DNA from 2 places in the Streptomyces sp. NPDC102360 genome. Region 1 is predicted to be linked to the other one. Evidence: riboswitches for the same ligand, from Rfam matches in the RefSeq annotation. Region 1 holds a riboswitch; the other holds the start of a gene.
The links. Region 1 has a riboswitch for S-adenosylmethionine ahead of thrC (threonine synthase). Riboswitches for the same ligand answer to the same signal wherever they lie in the genome.
Positions count from the first base shown of each region.

Region 1 (7,586 bases):
ATCGTGGGGGCGCCCCACTTCTTCTCGAGGACGACGTTGCGACCCTTGGGGCCCAGGGTCACCTTGACGGCGTCGGCGAGCTGGTTCATGCCGCGCTCGAGGCCGCGCCGTGCCTCCTCGTCGAACGCGATGATCTTGGCCATGTGAAGTGGTCCTCCCGGACGGGGTGGAAAAGCAAGCAAACGGACCGTGCTGGTGCCCGCGACGGACGGCCTGCAGGCCTTGTGGTTCCTTGCACCACCCGGCCCCCGGACCTCACCGACCCGATCCAAGTTCTGTCACTCTCACTCGGAGAGTGCTAAGCCCAATGATTAGCACTCGACCCCCTCGAGTGCAAGGCCGTCCAGTGAACGCGCAGGTAGCACGAAGGGCCCGTCCCCGGTCAACCCGGGAGACGAGCCCTCCATGACGTGCGACGTGCAAGCTTGCAGTCGGACGCGCGTTCAGCCGGCGGCCACGCGGACCATGTCGGCCTGCGGCCCCTTCTGGCCCTGCGAGATCTCGAATTCCACCCGCTGACCCTCTTCGAGGGTGCGGTAGCCGTCCATCTGAATCGCGCTGTAGTGGACGAACACATCCGCACCACCGTCGACCGCGATGAAGCCGTACCCCTTCTCCGCGTTGAACCACTTGACGGTGCCCTGAGCCATGCCTAACTCCCCTATTACTGGCCCTTACGCAGGACCGCACTTCGCGGACCCGGGTCAGACCTCACGCCCCATGGGATATGGGGGTGTGCGCCGGAACGCGTCGACCGCGGCTGAATGTATCTGCCCAACTGCCGTCTGCAACAGGTCAGTCGGACGAGAATTCTGGGCACACCAGATCGGGGGAACCGGGCCAACTCACCGGATTCCAGGTCAAGTCGGGCCGCGTAAATGCCGTAAAAGGCCCGAAAGGGCCGAGCACTTTGGCTACTTCTTGTCGGGCTTCGGGCGAGAACTCATATGCGCCCGTCATGCACCGCTCGGGGAAACGCAGCAACTTCCCCAACTGTACCGCGCTCAACCATGCAGAATTGCCCCCTCCGCTTCTCTGGCGGAGAGGGCAATTCGGATAACTCAGCGTAGAACGCGAACGATCAGTCGTCCGCGCCCTGCCCGACGATCAGCCGCCGGCGACGGCCGGAATGATCGAGACGCCCGCGCCGTCCGGCGTCGACGTCTCGAGGCCCTGCTCGAAGCGGACGTCGTCGTCGTTCACGTACACGTTCACGAAGCGGCGCAGCTTGCCCTGGTCGTCGAGGACGCGGGCGGCGATACCGGTGTGGTTCTTCTCGAGGTCGGCGATGACATCGGCGAGGGTGGCGCCCTCGGCGGCGACCTCGGCCTTGCCGCCGGTGTAGGTGCGCAGGATGGTGGGGATGCGAACGTTGACGCTCATGGTGGTAACTCCTGTTGCTACAAGTCGGTCGGGCTCAGTGGTCGGCGGCGAGGCCGGCCTCGCGGAACGCGTCGAGGCTGGGCCGGATCGTGGCCGTGGCCTGAGACGAATCGGCGACCGCGTCAAGCGTCTTGAGGCCGTCACCGGTGTTCAGGACCACCGTGGTCAGCGACGGGTCGATGTGACCCGACTCGATGAGCTTCTTCGTGACGCCCAGCGTCACACCGCCGGCGGTCTCCGCGAAGATGCCCTCCGTGCGCGCGAGCAGCTTGATCGCGTCGACGACCTGCTCGTCGTTCACGTCCTCCACGGCGCCGCCGGTGCGGCGCGCGATGTCGAGGACGTAGGGGCCGTCGGCGGGGTTGCCGATGGCGAGGGACTTGGCGATGGTCGTCGGCTTCTGCGGGCGGACCACGTCGTGGCCGCCCTTGTAGGCGACGGAGACCGGGGAGCAGCCCTCGGCCTGGGCGCCGAAGAGCTTGTAGGGCTTGTCCTCGACGAGGCCGAGCTTGATCAGCTCCTTCAGGCCCTTGTCGATCTTCGTGAACTGCGAGCCGGACGCGATCGGGATGACCAGCTGGTCCGGGAGCTGCCAGCCGAGCTGCTCGCAGATCTCGTACGCGAGCGTCTTGGAGCCCTCGCCGTAGTACGGGCGCAGGTTGACGTTGACGAAGCCCCAGCCCTCGCCCAGCGGGTCGCCGATGAGCTCGGAGCAGAAGCGGTTCACGTCGTCGTAGTTGCCCTCGATGGCGACGAGGTCACCGCCGTAGACACCGGCCATGACGACCTTGCCCTGCTCCAGGTCGTGCGGGATGAACACGCAGGACCGGAAGCCGGCACGGGCGGCGGCGGCGCCGACGGCGCCGGCCAGGTTGCCGGTGGAGGAGCAGGAGAGCGTGGTGAAGCCGAAGGCGCGGGCGGCCTCGATGGCCTGCGCGACGACGCGGTCCTTGAAGGAGTGCGTCGGGTTGCCGGAGTCGTCCTTGACGAACAACTTGCCCTCGGCGACGCCCAGTTCACGGCCGAGGTTGTCGGCCTTGACGAGCTTGGTCCAGCCGGGGTTGATGTTCGGCTTCTCGGCGACGTCGGCCGGGACGGGCAGCAGCGGGGCGTAGCGCCAGATGTTGGCGGGCCCTGCCTCGATCTGCTTGCGGAGCGCCTCGGGGTCACCGACGGGGAGGTCGTACGCGACTTCGAGGGGGCCGAAACACTCGGCGCAGGCGAAGACAGGGCCGAGCGGGACGACGGCGCCGCACTCGCGGCAGGAGAGGCCGGAGGCCGGACCAAGGTCGACGGAGCCCGTCGAGGCGGCGGTTTCGGTGGCGGCAGTCTGTACGGACATGGAGCGAGGCCCTCTCTCCTCATCTTCCTCGCGACGCATCTCGCCGCGAGACGGAATTGGCACCTTCCCCACCGTGACCTCGCGGTCGGCGGGAGGGTTGCCGGGGCTTCAACGGGCCGTTTCCCTCTGCCCCTCTGGATGAGCGGTATTCGATTGTGTGGATTCAGTTGTGTACGGCAGGCGACCCCCGGCATGCGATGGTCACCAGCCTTGTTCAAGACTGTAACCGAAGGCCCGGACCCTAGAGATAGTCGTCCGAACCGCGAGATGGATCACATGGCGATCCTTAGGGAAGGAAACCAGACCGTGCTGGAAGAGGTCGAGCGCTGGCTGAACAGGCGCTCCTGGTCCGTGGCGGACCTTCCGCTGCACCGGTTGGTCGCCGCCAAGCACGCGTCGGGGCAGACGGTGAGTGTCGTACTGCCCGCGCTGAACGAGGAGGAGACGGTCGGCGAGATCGTCTCCGAGATCCGGCGGACGCTGATGACGGACGCGGTGCCGCTCGTCGACGAACTGGTCGTGATCGACTCCGGCTCCACCGACCGCACCTCCGAGGTCGCGGCGGCGGCCGGGGCGCGCGTCGAGCACCGGGACGCGATCCTGCCGCGGATCCCGGCCAGGCCCGGCAAGGGCGAGGTGCTGTGGCGCTCCCTGTTCGTCACGTCCGGTGACATCGTGTGTTTCGTCGACGCCGACCTGAGGGAGTTCTCCGCGGACTTCGTCTCCGGGATCGTCGGGCCGCTCCTGACCGAGCCGGGCGTGCACTTCGTGAAGGCGATGTACGACCGCCCGCTGGCCGGGGCCACCGGGGAGGGCGGCCGGGTGACCGAGCTGATGGCGCGGCCGATACTCAATCTGCACTGGCCCCAACTGGCCGGATTCGTCCAGCCGTTGGGCGGCGAGTACGCGGCCCGGCGCTCGCTCCTCGAACGGCTCCCGTTCCCCGTCGGATACGGCGTGGAGCTCGGCCTGCTCGTGGACGCGCTGCACACCGTGGGCCTCGACGCGCTCGCCCAGGTCGACGTCGGCGTGCGCAAGCACCGGCACCAGGACGGGCAGGCGCTCGGCCGGATGGCGGCGGCGATCTACCGCACGGCCCAGCTGCGGCTCGCGCGCGGGCACCTCGTCAGGCCGGTACTCACGCAGTTCGAGCGCGGCGAGGACGGCTTCGAGCCGCGAACGCACCCGGTCGACACGGAGGAGCGGCCTCCGATGATCGAAATCGGTGAGTATGCGGAGCGTCGCGTGGCATAAGCGCCGCATAATCATATGTTTTGTCTAGTTTGCCCTTTATGTGGCTTAGACAATTCAAGGGCAGGGCGGCGTGCGCCGTCACCGCCACCCTCGCCGCCTGTCTGACAGGCATGGCGGGCCTCGCGCCGAGTCCCGCCTCCGCGGATGTGGTCTCCCCCTTCGCCAAGCGCTACGACGAATCGATCTACGGCGACTTCAAGACCATCGGCAACACGGTCATGGGCTGCCCGACGGACGACGCCACGATGGCCGCGCGCTGCGCCGTCGCCGCCAACGGCGAGGGCAAGGACAACAACAACACGTTCGTCATGCAGCGGATCAACACCGCGGGGACGACGGACGGCTACGGCTCCAGCACCGGCCGGGTCACCATCCCGCCCGGCGCCGAGGTCGCCTACGCCCGCCTCTTCTACGGCGGCAACGACGGCACGTACAAGGGTCCGAGCGGGGCCCAGATGAAGCGCTGCGACATCTCCGGCGCCGATGTGGACCCCTCGCCCGGCGACCCGCTGGACGCGACGCCCTCGGTCGGCGTGAACGGCACGGCCCCGACCAAGGTCTCCCCCGAGAACCTGGTCAAGGACCCCGCCTCGACCAACGGCCCGCACTACTACACGGGCGAGGCCGACGTGACGGGCCTCTTCAGCGGGGTCACCGGCACGGGCACCCCGGTCCCGGTCTCGGTCGGCGACATCTGGGCGCCCACCGGCAAGGGCTGTGTGGCCGGCTGGTCGATGACCGTCGTCTACAAGTACGACTCCCCGAACGAGACCTACGCTCCGGACCGCCGCAACGTCTACGTCTACGGCGGCCACGTCCTGCAGCGCTCCACCTCCCCGGCCACCCGGGTCACCGTGGACGGCTTCTACCGGACCTCGGGCACGCCGCACGCGAGCGTCACCGCGTACGAGGGCGACTGGAACACGCCGGGCGACAAGTTCGCCGTCGGCGGCCGGAACATCCCCGAGGCGCACACCGGCAACACCAACAACTTCTTCGTCTCCGAGGACGACGGCGCCCTCGCCCCGAAGATGGTCAACAACCTGAGCATCGACGCGAAGGAGTTCGACGTCACGGGCAGCGGCACCACGCGCGCCGCGGGGGCCGAGCCGATCCCGGTCGGCTCCACGTCCACGACGCTTGACTTCTCCACCAAGGGCGACACCTACGTCCCCTCGGCGCTCGCCCTGTCCGTCCCGGTGCCCGACCTGGAGATCAGCAAGACGGCGAGCCCGGCCAAGGTCGAGCCCGGCGACACGGTCACGTACACGGTGAAGGCGAAGAACGTCAGCCGGCTGCCGTACCCGAACGCCAAGTTCACCGACGACCTCACCGAGAACCTCGACGACGCGACGTACAACGACGACGCGGCGGCGAGCATCGGGAACGTCTCCTACACCGAGCCGAAGATCAACTTCACCGGTGACATCCCGGCCGGGAAGACGGCGACCGTGACGTACTCCGTGAAGGTCAACGACCCGGTGAGCGGTGACGGCAAGCTCACGAACAGCGTCACCGCCGACACCCCGCGCACCAACTGCGAGGACGGCTCCCCCGACGCGCGGTGCGGCATCACGCCCATCATCGGGGAGGCGCCGGCGCCGGCCAGCCCCTCGCCGGCCGGCCCCTCGCCGACGAGCCCGGCGCCGAGCGAGCAGCCCAGTGAGCAGCCCGGTGAGCAGCCGGGTGCGCAGACGCCCGAGCCGACCCCATCGACGGGCACCCAGAGCCCGCAGGCCCGGCCCACCCCGCCGAACCCGCCGAACGGTGGCGAGATGGCCGAGACCGGTTCCGACTCGAATCTGCCGCTGTACGGCGGCCTCGCCGTCACGCTGTGCGGGCTCGGCGCGCTGATCCTCGCCGCCGTCCGCGGCCGCAAGGGCTGACCCGACCGCAGGTGTCGTATACGGCCGGGCCCCGTCGGGGCCCGGCCTTACGTTTGAACGTTTCCGGGCCGGGCTAGCGTGCCCGTATGAGTTCCACGACGCATGGTGCTGCTGAGGTTCTCGTCGCGTCCAACCGCGGCCCGGTCTCGTACGAGGTCGACGACGCCGGGGGGATCGCGGCGAAGCGCGGCGGGGGCGGTCTGGTGTCGGCGCTCAGCGTCGTCGAGGACAAACTGTGGGTGTGCTCGGCGCTGAGCGACGGCGACCGGGAGGCGGTGCGGCGCGGGGTCGCCGAGCCGGGCGTACGGATGCTCGACATCGACGCCGACGTGCACACGGACGCGTACAACGGGATCGCGAACTCGGTGCTGTGGTTCGTGCACCACATGCTGTACCAGACGCCTCTGGAGCCGTCGTTCGGCCCGGAGTTCCGCAGGCGGTGGGCGTCCTACGAGGCGTACAACCGGGCCTTCGCCGAGGCGCTCGCCGAGGAGGCGGCGCCGGGCGCGACCGTGGTCGTGCAGGACTATCACCTGACGCTGGTGCCGGGGATGCTCCGCGAACTCCGCGGCGACCTGCGGATCGGGCACTTCTCGCACACGCCCTGGGCGCCCGTCGACTACTTCCGGATGCTGCCCGACGACATCGCCGAACAGGTGCTCAGGGGCATGCTCGGCGCCGACCGCTGTGCCTTCCTGACCCGGCGCTGGGCGGACGCCTTCACCGACTGCTGTACGCATCTCGTCGGCGGCACGTCCGGGACCCGGATCGGGGTGCACGGGCTCGGCGCCGACGCGGACTTCCTGCGTGAGCGGGCGCACCGGGACGACGTGGAGGAACGCCTTGCGGCGCTGCGGGCGCAGATCGGCGGGGACGGGTCACGGAAGGTGATCGTCCGGGTCGACCGGACCGAGCTGTCGAAGAACATCGTGCGGGGGCTGTGGGCGTACGAGCTGCTCCTTGAGTCCGCGCCCGAGTGGCGGGAGCGGGTCGTGCACGTCGCGTTCGCCTATCCGTCGCGGCAGGACCTGGCCGTGTACCGCGATTACACGGACGAGGTGGCGCGGGTCGCCGAGTCCATCAACTCGCGGTGGGGAACGGAGGATTGGACCCCGGTCGTACTCCACGTGAAGGACGACTTCGCGCGCTCGCTCGCGGCGTACCGGCTCGCGGACGTGGCCCTGGTGAACCCCATCCGGGACGGGATGAACCTGGTCGCCAAGGAGGTGCCGGTCGTCTCCGACGACGGGTGCGCGCTGGTGCTCTCGCGGGAGGCGGGGGCGTACGAGGAGCTGGCCGAGGACGCGCTGACCGTCAACCCCTATGACGTGAGCGGGACTTCGCGGGCCCTCGCGGAGGCGCTCGCCATGCCGTGGGACGAGCGGGCGGAACGCACGAAGCGGCTCGCCGCCGCGGCGACGGCGCTGCCACCGGGAACGTGGTTCCTCGACCAGCTACAGGCGCTGCGCGAGGGCTGAGAAGAAGGCGGCCAGTTCGGCGGGGCCGTCCACCAACAGGTCGGCCCTTTCGGCGAGTTCGGGCACGACCCTGTCCGCCGCCACCAGGAGGCCGGGCACCCCGTCGGAGCGCAGCTTCTCCACTGCCGCGAAGGCCGGGAGGTCGCCGAGGTCGTCGCCCGCGTAGAGGACGGACTCCGCGCCCACCTCCCGTACGTACTCGGTGAGCGCCACGCCCTTGTCGACGCCGGGCGGGCGCAGCTC
Region 1 is NZ_JBIWLG010000020.1:5,717-13,302, reverse strand. It holds gene groL (chaperonin GroEL) at 1-143, opposite strand, end outside; gene ACIRHA_RS40965 (cold-shock protein) at 444-650, opposite strand; gene ACIRHA_RS40960 (ubiquitin-like small modifier protein 1) at 1,108-1,383, opposite strand; gene thrC (threonine synthase) at 1,418-2,725, opposite strand; SAM riboswitch class I at 2,742-2,870, opposite strand; gene ACIRHA_RS40950 (glucosyl-3-phosphoglycerate synthase) at 3,032-3,979, shown strand; gene ACIRHA_RS40945 (hypothetical protein) at 4,018-5,865, shown strand; gene ACIRHA_RS40940 (trehalose-6-phosphate synthase) at 5,952-7,343, shown strand; gene otsB (trehalose-phosphatase) at 7,320-7,586, opposite strand, start outside.

Region 2 (7,586 bases), on a different contig from region 1:
GAGGTCACCTACGACGGCAGCTACGTCCCGCTCCAGGGGCAGCTGATGTCGGAGGCCTTCAACTCGACCATGCACATCTCCTTCGATGTGCGCGGTGGTCTGCTGATCCGTCAGATCCACCACTGGGCCGCGCTGATCTTCCTCGCGGGCATGTTCGTGCACATGATGCGCGTGTTCTTCACGGGTGCGTTCCGCAAGCCGCGTGAGGTCAACTGGGTCTTCGGCTTCCTGCTGTTCGTCCTGGGCATGTTCACCGGCTTCACCGGTTACTCGCTCCCGGACGACCTGCTCTCCGGCACCGGTGTCCGCTTCATGGAGGGCGCGATCCTGTCCGTGCCGATCGTCGGCACGTACATGTCGTTCTTCCTCTTCGGCGGCGAGTTCCCCGGCGGCGACTTCGTCGCGCGGTTCTACTCGATCCACATCCTGCTGTTGCCGGGCATCATGCTCGGCCTGATGGCGGCGCACCTGATCCTGGTCTTCTACCACAAGCACACGCAGTTCGCGGGTGCCGGAAAGACCAACAAGAACGTCGTCGGCATGCCGCTGCTCCCGGTCTACATGGCCAAGGCGGGTGGCTTCTTCTTCCTGGTCTTCGGCGTCATCGCGGTGGTCGCCGCGATCGCCACGATCAACCCGATCTGGGCCATCGGTCCATACCGTCCCGACCAGGTGTCCACGGGCGCCCAGCCGGACTGGTACATGGGCTTCTCCGAAGGCCTGATCCGTGTGATGCCTGGCTGGGAGATCGACTTCTGGGGTCATACGCTCGTCCTGGGCGTGGCCATCCCGCTGGTCGTGATCTTCCCGCTGGTCCTGGTCGCGATCGCGGTCTACCCGTTCATCGAGTCCTGGGTCACCGGCGACAAGCGCGAGCACCACATCCTGGACCGCCCGCGCAACGCTCCGACGCGTACGGCCTTCGGTGTCGCGTGGATCACCTGGTACATGGTGCTGCTCATCGGTGGTGGTAACGACCTCTGGGCCACGCACTTCCACCTGTCGATCAACGCCATCACCTGGTTCGTCCGGATCGCGTTCTTCGTCGGACCGGTCATCGCGTTCATCGTCACCAAGCGGATCTGTCTCGGCCTCCAGCGCCGCGACAAGGACAAGGTGCTGCACGGACGCGAGTCCGGCATCATCAAGCGCCTGCCGCACGGTGAGTTCGTCGAGGTGCACGAGCCGCTCGACCAGGAGGCCCTGCACACCCTCACGGCGCACGAGCAGTACGCGCCGGCCGAGATCGGCCCGACGGTCGACGAGAACGGTGTCGAGCGCAAGGTCTCGCGGCTCCAGAAGCTGCGCGGCAAGCTCTCGCGCGGTTACTACGGGGAGAACAACCAGATCCCGAAGCCGACCGCCGAGGAGTACAAGGAGATCACCAGCGGCCACGGCCACCACTGATCTCTGATCCGTCGCTGCAAGCCACCGCGGGAGCCCTCGTCCAGTGCCTGGACGGGGGCTCTTTGCGGTCCTGATACCTGGATAGGGTGGGACCGCAGCACCTTTCAACCCACAGATGCACACAGGAGCGGCCATGAGCGCTTTGAACCCCGCTGGAGGCAACACCTCGGCGGACCGTTCCTGGCCCGCCGTCCTGAACGGCCTGCTGGAGGGCCGTGACCAGAGCGCCGACGACACCGCGTGGGCGATGGACCGGATCATGCGGGGCGAGGCGACCGACGCGCAGATCGCCGGGTTCGCGGTGGCGCTGCGCGCCAAGGGCGAGACCGTGCAGGAGATCTCCGGTCTCGTACGCGGCATGTACGAGCACGCCAACGTGATCGAGGTGCCCGGCGAGACCGTCGACATCGTCGGCACGGGCGGGGACGGCGCGAAGACCGTCAACATCTCCACCATGGCCGCCATCGTGATCGCGGGTGCGGGCGCCAAGGTCGTCAAGCACGGCAACCGCGCCGCCTCCTCGGCCTCCGGCTCCTCCGACGTACTGGAGAAGCTGGGCGTCAATCTCGACCTGTCGCCGAAGCGGGTGCCCGAGGTCGCGGAGGAAGCCGGCATCACGTTCTGCTTCGCCATAAAGTTCCACCCCGCGCTGCGCTACGCGGGCGCCGCGCGCGGCCAGCTCGGTATCCGCACGGTCTTCAACCTGCTGGGCCCGCTGACCAACCCGGCCAAGGTGAAGTCGCAGGCCGTCGGCGTCGCCGATGCCCGGATGGCGCCGATCGTGGCCGGGGTCTTCGCCGAGCGCGGCAACTCGTCCCTGGTGTTCCGCGGCGACGACGGCCTCGACGAGCTGACCACCACGGGTTCCTCGCGCGTGTGGGTGGTGCGGGACGGCGCCGTGCGCGAGGAGTCCTTCGACCCGCGCGACGTCGGCATCGACATCGTGCCCATCGAGGCGCTGCGCGGCGGCGACCCCTCGTACAACGCGGAGGTCGCCCGGCGCCTCCTCGACGGCGAGCGGGGGCCCGTGCGCGACGCGGTGCTGCTGAACGCGGCGGCGGCCCTGGTCGCCGTGCGGCCCGGCGAGGGCACGCTCGTCGAGCAGATCAGGGCGGGCATGGACCGGGCCGCCGAGTCGATCGACTCCGGAGCGGCGAAGTCCGCCCTGGAGCGGTGGGTGGCGGCCAGCAACAGGTGAGTGTGGCGCCCACCGCGGTCCGGATGCCGGACAGCGGTGGGCACCGGCAAGATCGTGTGGCAAGATGCTGCGCAGGTCATGAGTGACAGCGATTAAGCCCCGGCTCGCTGTCCGGCAACCCTCCGTCCGTGGCGGGGTGCCCCGGGTGAAGACCAGGCCGTGGACAGCAAGGTCCATGGCAAGCGCGGACCCCTGCGAACAACCCTGGGGTCCTGGTCCTCAAGGGAGCAGTCTCGTGAGCAAGCGAATGCGATAGGGCGTTTCGGCCCCGCCTCCGCGTACCTGTTTCATCTTTCTTTCCATGCCGTCGAGCCGCGTCCGGTTCTGGTTCCGGCATGGTCAATTCGCTGATCGCGCCAGGGAGTTCACCCATGTCTGTTTCCGTCGACGCCGCCGCCTGCACCTCGTCCCCTTCCGGGATCGCAGCCCCGCTTCCGGTCCTCGGCCGGGACGTCACCGTGCCGCTCGTCACCGGTGGCGAGGTCACGTACGCCGCCCTCGACTACGCGGCCAGCGCGCCCGCCCTGCAGCGGGTGTGGGACGACGTCGCCGCCTACGCGCCGTACTACGGCAGCGTGCACCGCGGCGCCGGGTATCTGTCGCAGCTGTCCACCGACCTGTTCGAGAACTCCCGGGTCGCCGTCGCCGAGTTCCTCGGCTGCCGCGAGGACGACCAGGTCGTCTTCACCCGGTCGACCACCGACTCGCTCAACCTGCTCGCCGCCGCGCTGCCCGCCGACTGCGAGGTGTTCGTCTTCGAGACCGAGCACCACGCCTCGCTGCTGCCGTGGCGCGACGCCCGCGTGACGTACCTGAACGCGCCGCGCACCCCGGACGAGGCCGTCGCCACGCTGGAGCGCGCCCTCGCCGGCCGTGACCCCCACGGCCCGGCCCTCGTCTGCGTCACCGGTGCCTCCAACGTCACCGGTGAGCTCTGGCCGGTGCGCGAGCTCGCGGCGGCCGCTCACGCGCAGGGTGCCCGCATCGTGCTCGACGCCGCGCAGCTCGCGCCCCACCACCCCGTCTCCGTAAAGGAGTTGGATGTGGACTGGGTCGCCTTCTCCGGGCACAAGCTGTACGCGCCCTTCGGCTCGGGCGTGCTCGCGGGCCGCTCCGACTGGCTGACGGCGGCCGAGCCCTATCTCGCCGGTGGTGGCGCCTCCAAGAAGGTCGCGCGGCGCGCCGACGGCGGCGTGGACGTCGAGTGGCACGCCACCGCCGCGCGCCACGAGGCCGGTTCGCCGAACGTCATCGGCGTGTACTCCATCGCCTCCGCCTGCAAGGCACTCACCGAGGCCGGGTTCGACAACCTCGTCGCCCGCGAGCAGTACCTGATCCGCAAGGTCCAGGAGGGGCTCGCGGCCGTGCCCGAGGTGAAGGTGCTGTCGCTGTTCGGGGACGACGCGCCGCGGGTGGGCGTGCTGTCCTTCGTCGTCGACGGCTGGAACTCCTCGCACTTCGCCGCCGCGCTCTCCGCCGAGTACGGCATCGGGGTGCGCGACGGCCTGTTCTGCGCCCACCCGCTGGTGCGCACGCTGCTCGGCTCCGACCCGCAGCAGCAGGGCGAGTGCGGTGCCCCGGAGGCCGCGCCGGGCGAGAAGTCGCTCAACGCCATCCGCGTCAGCTTCGGCGCCGGGACGCCCGACGAGCACGTGGAGCGGTTCGTGTCCGCCGTGACGGAGCTCGTGCGGGACGGCGCCCGCTGGAACTACCGCACCGAGGACGGGCGCTGCGTGCCGGACACCACCAACGCCTGATCCCTCGGGGTGAGCCGGCTGCCCAGCAGGATCATGCGCAGGGCCCGCTCGGTGGCATCCGTGAGGAACTCGCCGCCCCGGCCCAGCGCCTCCGCGAGCGTCACAGGGGCGGGCAGGATCGAGCTGTAGGCGTCGACCCCGGTCGCCGTCACCGTGTGCGCGCCGTCGCCGATGGTGCCCGCGAGGGCGAGCACCGGGCGGCCGAACCGCTTGGCGCGGCGGGCCACTTCGGCGGGGACCTTGCCGCGCGGCGTCTGGTGGTCGAGGGCGCCCTCGGCGGTGACGACCAGGTCGGCACGGGCGAGGCGGGCGTCCAGGTCGAGGTGGTCGAGGAGGACGTCGAAGCGGGGGAGGAGTTCGGCGCCGAGCGCGGCGAGGCCCGCGCCGAGTCCGCCGGAGGCGCCCGTGCCCGGCCCGCTGAACAGGTCGGTACGTACGCCCAGGTCGCGCGTCAGGACGTGCGCCCAGTGCTCAAGGGCGGCCGCAAGCTGCTCGACCTGCGTGGGCGTCGCACCCTTCTGCGGGCCGAACACGCGGGCGACGCCGCGCTCCCCGCACAGCACGTTGAACGGATTGCAGGCCACCCGGATCTCGGTGTCCTTCAGACGCGGGTCGAGGCCGCTCGGATCGATACGGTCCAGGTGCATCAACTCCCTGCCGCCCAGCGGGAGTTGCATGTCGTACGGGTCGAGCAGTCGGGCGCCGAGTGCCTGCAGCGCGCCCGCGCCGCCGTCGGAGGTGCCGGAGTCGCCGCAGCCCACGAGGATGCGGCGGGCGCCCGCGTCGAGGGCCGCGCGGATCAGCTCGCCGACGCCGTACGTCGTGGTGGCGCTCGGGTCGCGCAGCTCGCGCGGGACGAGGGAGAGCCCGGCGACGGCCGCCATCTCGACGACCGCGGTGCCGTCAGGGAGCAGCGCGAAGTGCGTGCCGACGCGCTGGCCGACCGGGCCCGTGGCGGGCAGGGCGACCAGGCGGCCGCCACCCTCGGCCGCGAGCGCGCGGGCCGTGCCCTCGCCGCCGTCGACGAGGGGGATGAGGTCGGTCACGGCGTCCGGCACCACACGGCGTACACCGGAGGCGATGGCCTCGGCGGCGGCGCCCGCGGACAGGGACTCCTTGAAGCCGCTGGGGGCGATGGCGAAATGGGTCAACACGTCGGTCTCCAGGGTGGGTTCAGCGGACGGGCACGCCGAGCAGCGGCCACAGCGTGAGCGCGCACAGCAGGACGGCGGCGGCCGTCAGCGGGGCCAGGACGGCGGAGAGGCGCAGCAGGTCGCGCGGGGTATAGGTGGGCACCCCGGGTATCTGGGCGAAGAGCGTCACCGGCTTCGCGGACGCGGGCAGCGTGTGGCAGAAGCCCGCTGCGGCGGTGGAGGCGAGGGCGGCGGCGACCGGGTTGACGCCTGCGCCGACGGCCGCCGCCACGACCAGCGGTACGAGCACGGAGGAGCGGGCCGAGCGGGACTGGAGGATCAGGTGGGCGGCCGTGCTCACCGCGATCACCACGGCGAGGAACAGCCACGGCGGTACATCCAGGGGGACCCCGCCGACCAGCCACTTCGCGGCGCCGGACTCGGCGAGCGCGACGCCCATCGCCATCGTCGCCGCCATGAACAGGAGCAGCGACCACGGGACCGTACCGAGCGCGTCCTTCAGGCGTACGGTGCCGAGCGCGGGGGAGGCCGCGACCACCGCTCCGATCAGCGCGACGACGGCGGGCGGCACCTGGTGCAGCGGCTCACTGCACCACAGGGCGACGACCGTGGCGAGGAGCAGCGCGCAGCGGGTCTCGGCCGGCTCCCAGGGCCCGGTGACCGGCTGCTCGCTGTGCTCCTGGAGGTCGTCCATCGTGATCCGCACCGGGCCCGCGCGGTCCGCGCGCCGCGTCGTCGTCAACAGGACGGCTTCCGCCGCCAGATGGGACGAGACGACGGCGAGCGGCAGCCCGAGCAGCAGCCACTGCGTGAAGCCGATCCGCTCGCCCGTCGCCTCCCACAGGACGGACACCGTGATGAGGTGCGCGCCCGCTCCGATCAGTGTCGCGACGGCGGAGAGCAGGATGACCGTGGGGAAGAGCAGCGCCAGCATCACGACGAGTCGACGACGGTCGGCCAGCACCTTCGCGAGGGCGAGGAAGACGGGCAGCGCGAGCGCCGCGCGGCCCGAGGTGGCCGGTACCGCGAAGGCGGTGACGACGAGCGCCGCCGTCGTCAGATGCGTCAACTGCCGTACGCCGCGCGCCCCGCTGACCAGGAACGCCGCCGCCCGCCCCGCGAGCCCGCTGCGGGCCACGGCGGCGGCAAGCACGAACGCGCAGATCAGCAGCCACACCGTCTCGTCGCCCAGGGTGCCGAAGAGGGTCTCGCTGCTGATCACGCCCGTCGCGGTGAGCGCCAGGCCGGCGCCGAGCGCGATGTACGTGTCGTCGATCGACGTGCCGATCCACGCGCAGGTCGCGAACGCGAACACGCCAAGCGTGAGCCGGGCGTCACCGGTCAGACCGGGGAAGTTGCCGGGGACCACGAGCAGCGCGCAGATACTGAGGGCGATGCACAGGGTCGCGGCGTCACGAAATTTCAGGGTCACACGGCTCAGCGTGGTGCGGCGCGGTGAGCCCTCAATGAGGGCTACATGAAGGGAAATTCACCGCGGGTATCAAGTGCCGCCTATCAAGCCCCGCCGGCGCTTGAGGCGCGGGGCCCGGGGCAGAGCCCCGCAACCGCAACCCCTCTTGACCGCAACACGACCTCACGGCGACTCCGGCAACCGATACCCCACCCCCCGCACCGTCTCCACATGCCGAGCGCCCAGCTTCTTCCGCAGCGCCCGCACGTACACGTCCACGATGTTGGACCCGGGATCGAAGTCGTATCCCCACACGTGGGACAGGATCTGCTCACGCGACAGCACCTGCCCGGGATGGCGCAGGAACAGCTCCAACAACACGAACTCACGCGCCGTCAGATCCACCGTCCGCCCCTCCGCCCGCGCCCGGCGCGTGCGCAGGTCGAGCGTGAGATCCCCGCTCCCCAGCATCGTCACCTCAGGAGTGCCGGAGGCAGTCCGCAGCCGGAGCCGCACGCGCGCGAGAAGTTCCTCGAAGCGGAACGGCTTGGTCATCCAGTCGTCGGCGCCGCCCTCCAGACCCGCCACCGTGTCCCGCACCGAGTCCCGCGCGGTCAGCACGATCACCGGCGTCGTCACCCGCGCCTCGCGCAGCTGCC
Region 2 is NZ_JBIWLG010000006.1:447,363-454,948, reverse strand. It holds gene ACIRHA_RS25465 (cytochrome bc complex cytochrome b subunit) at 1-1,407, shown strand, start outside; gene trpD (anthranilate phosphoribosyltransferase) at 1,541-2,605, shown strand; SAM riboswitch class IV at 2,680-2,796, shown strand; gene ACIRHA_RS25455 (aminotransferase class V-fold PLP-dependent enzyme) at 2,977-4,362, shown strand; gene ACIRHA_RS25450 (glycerate kinase) at 4,314-5,516, opposite strand; gene ACIRHA_RS25445 (SLC13 family permease) at 5,536-6,948, opposite strand; gene ACIRHA_RS25440 (response regulator transcription factor) at 7,111-7,586, opposite strand, start outside.
Region 2: another riboswitch for S-adenosylmethionine. It lies ahead of ACIRHA_RS25455 (aminotransferase class V-fold PLP-dependent enzyme); the one in region 1 lies ahead of thrC (threonine synthase).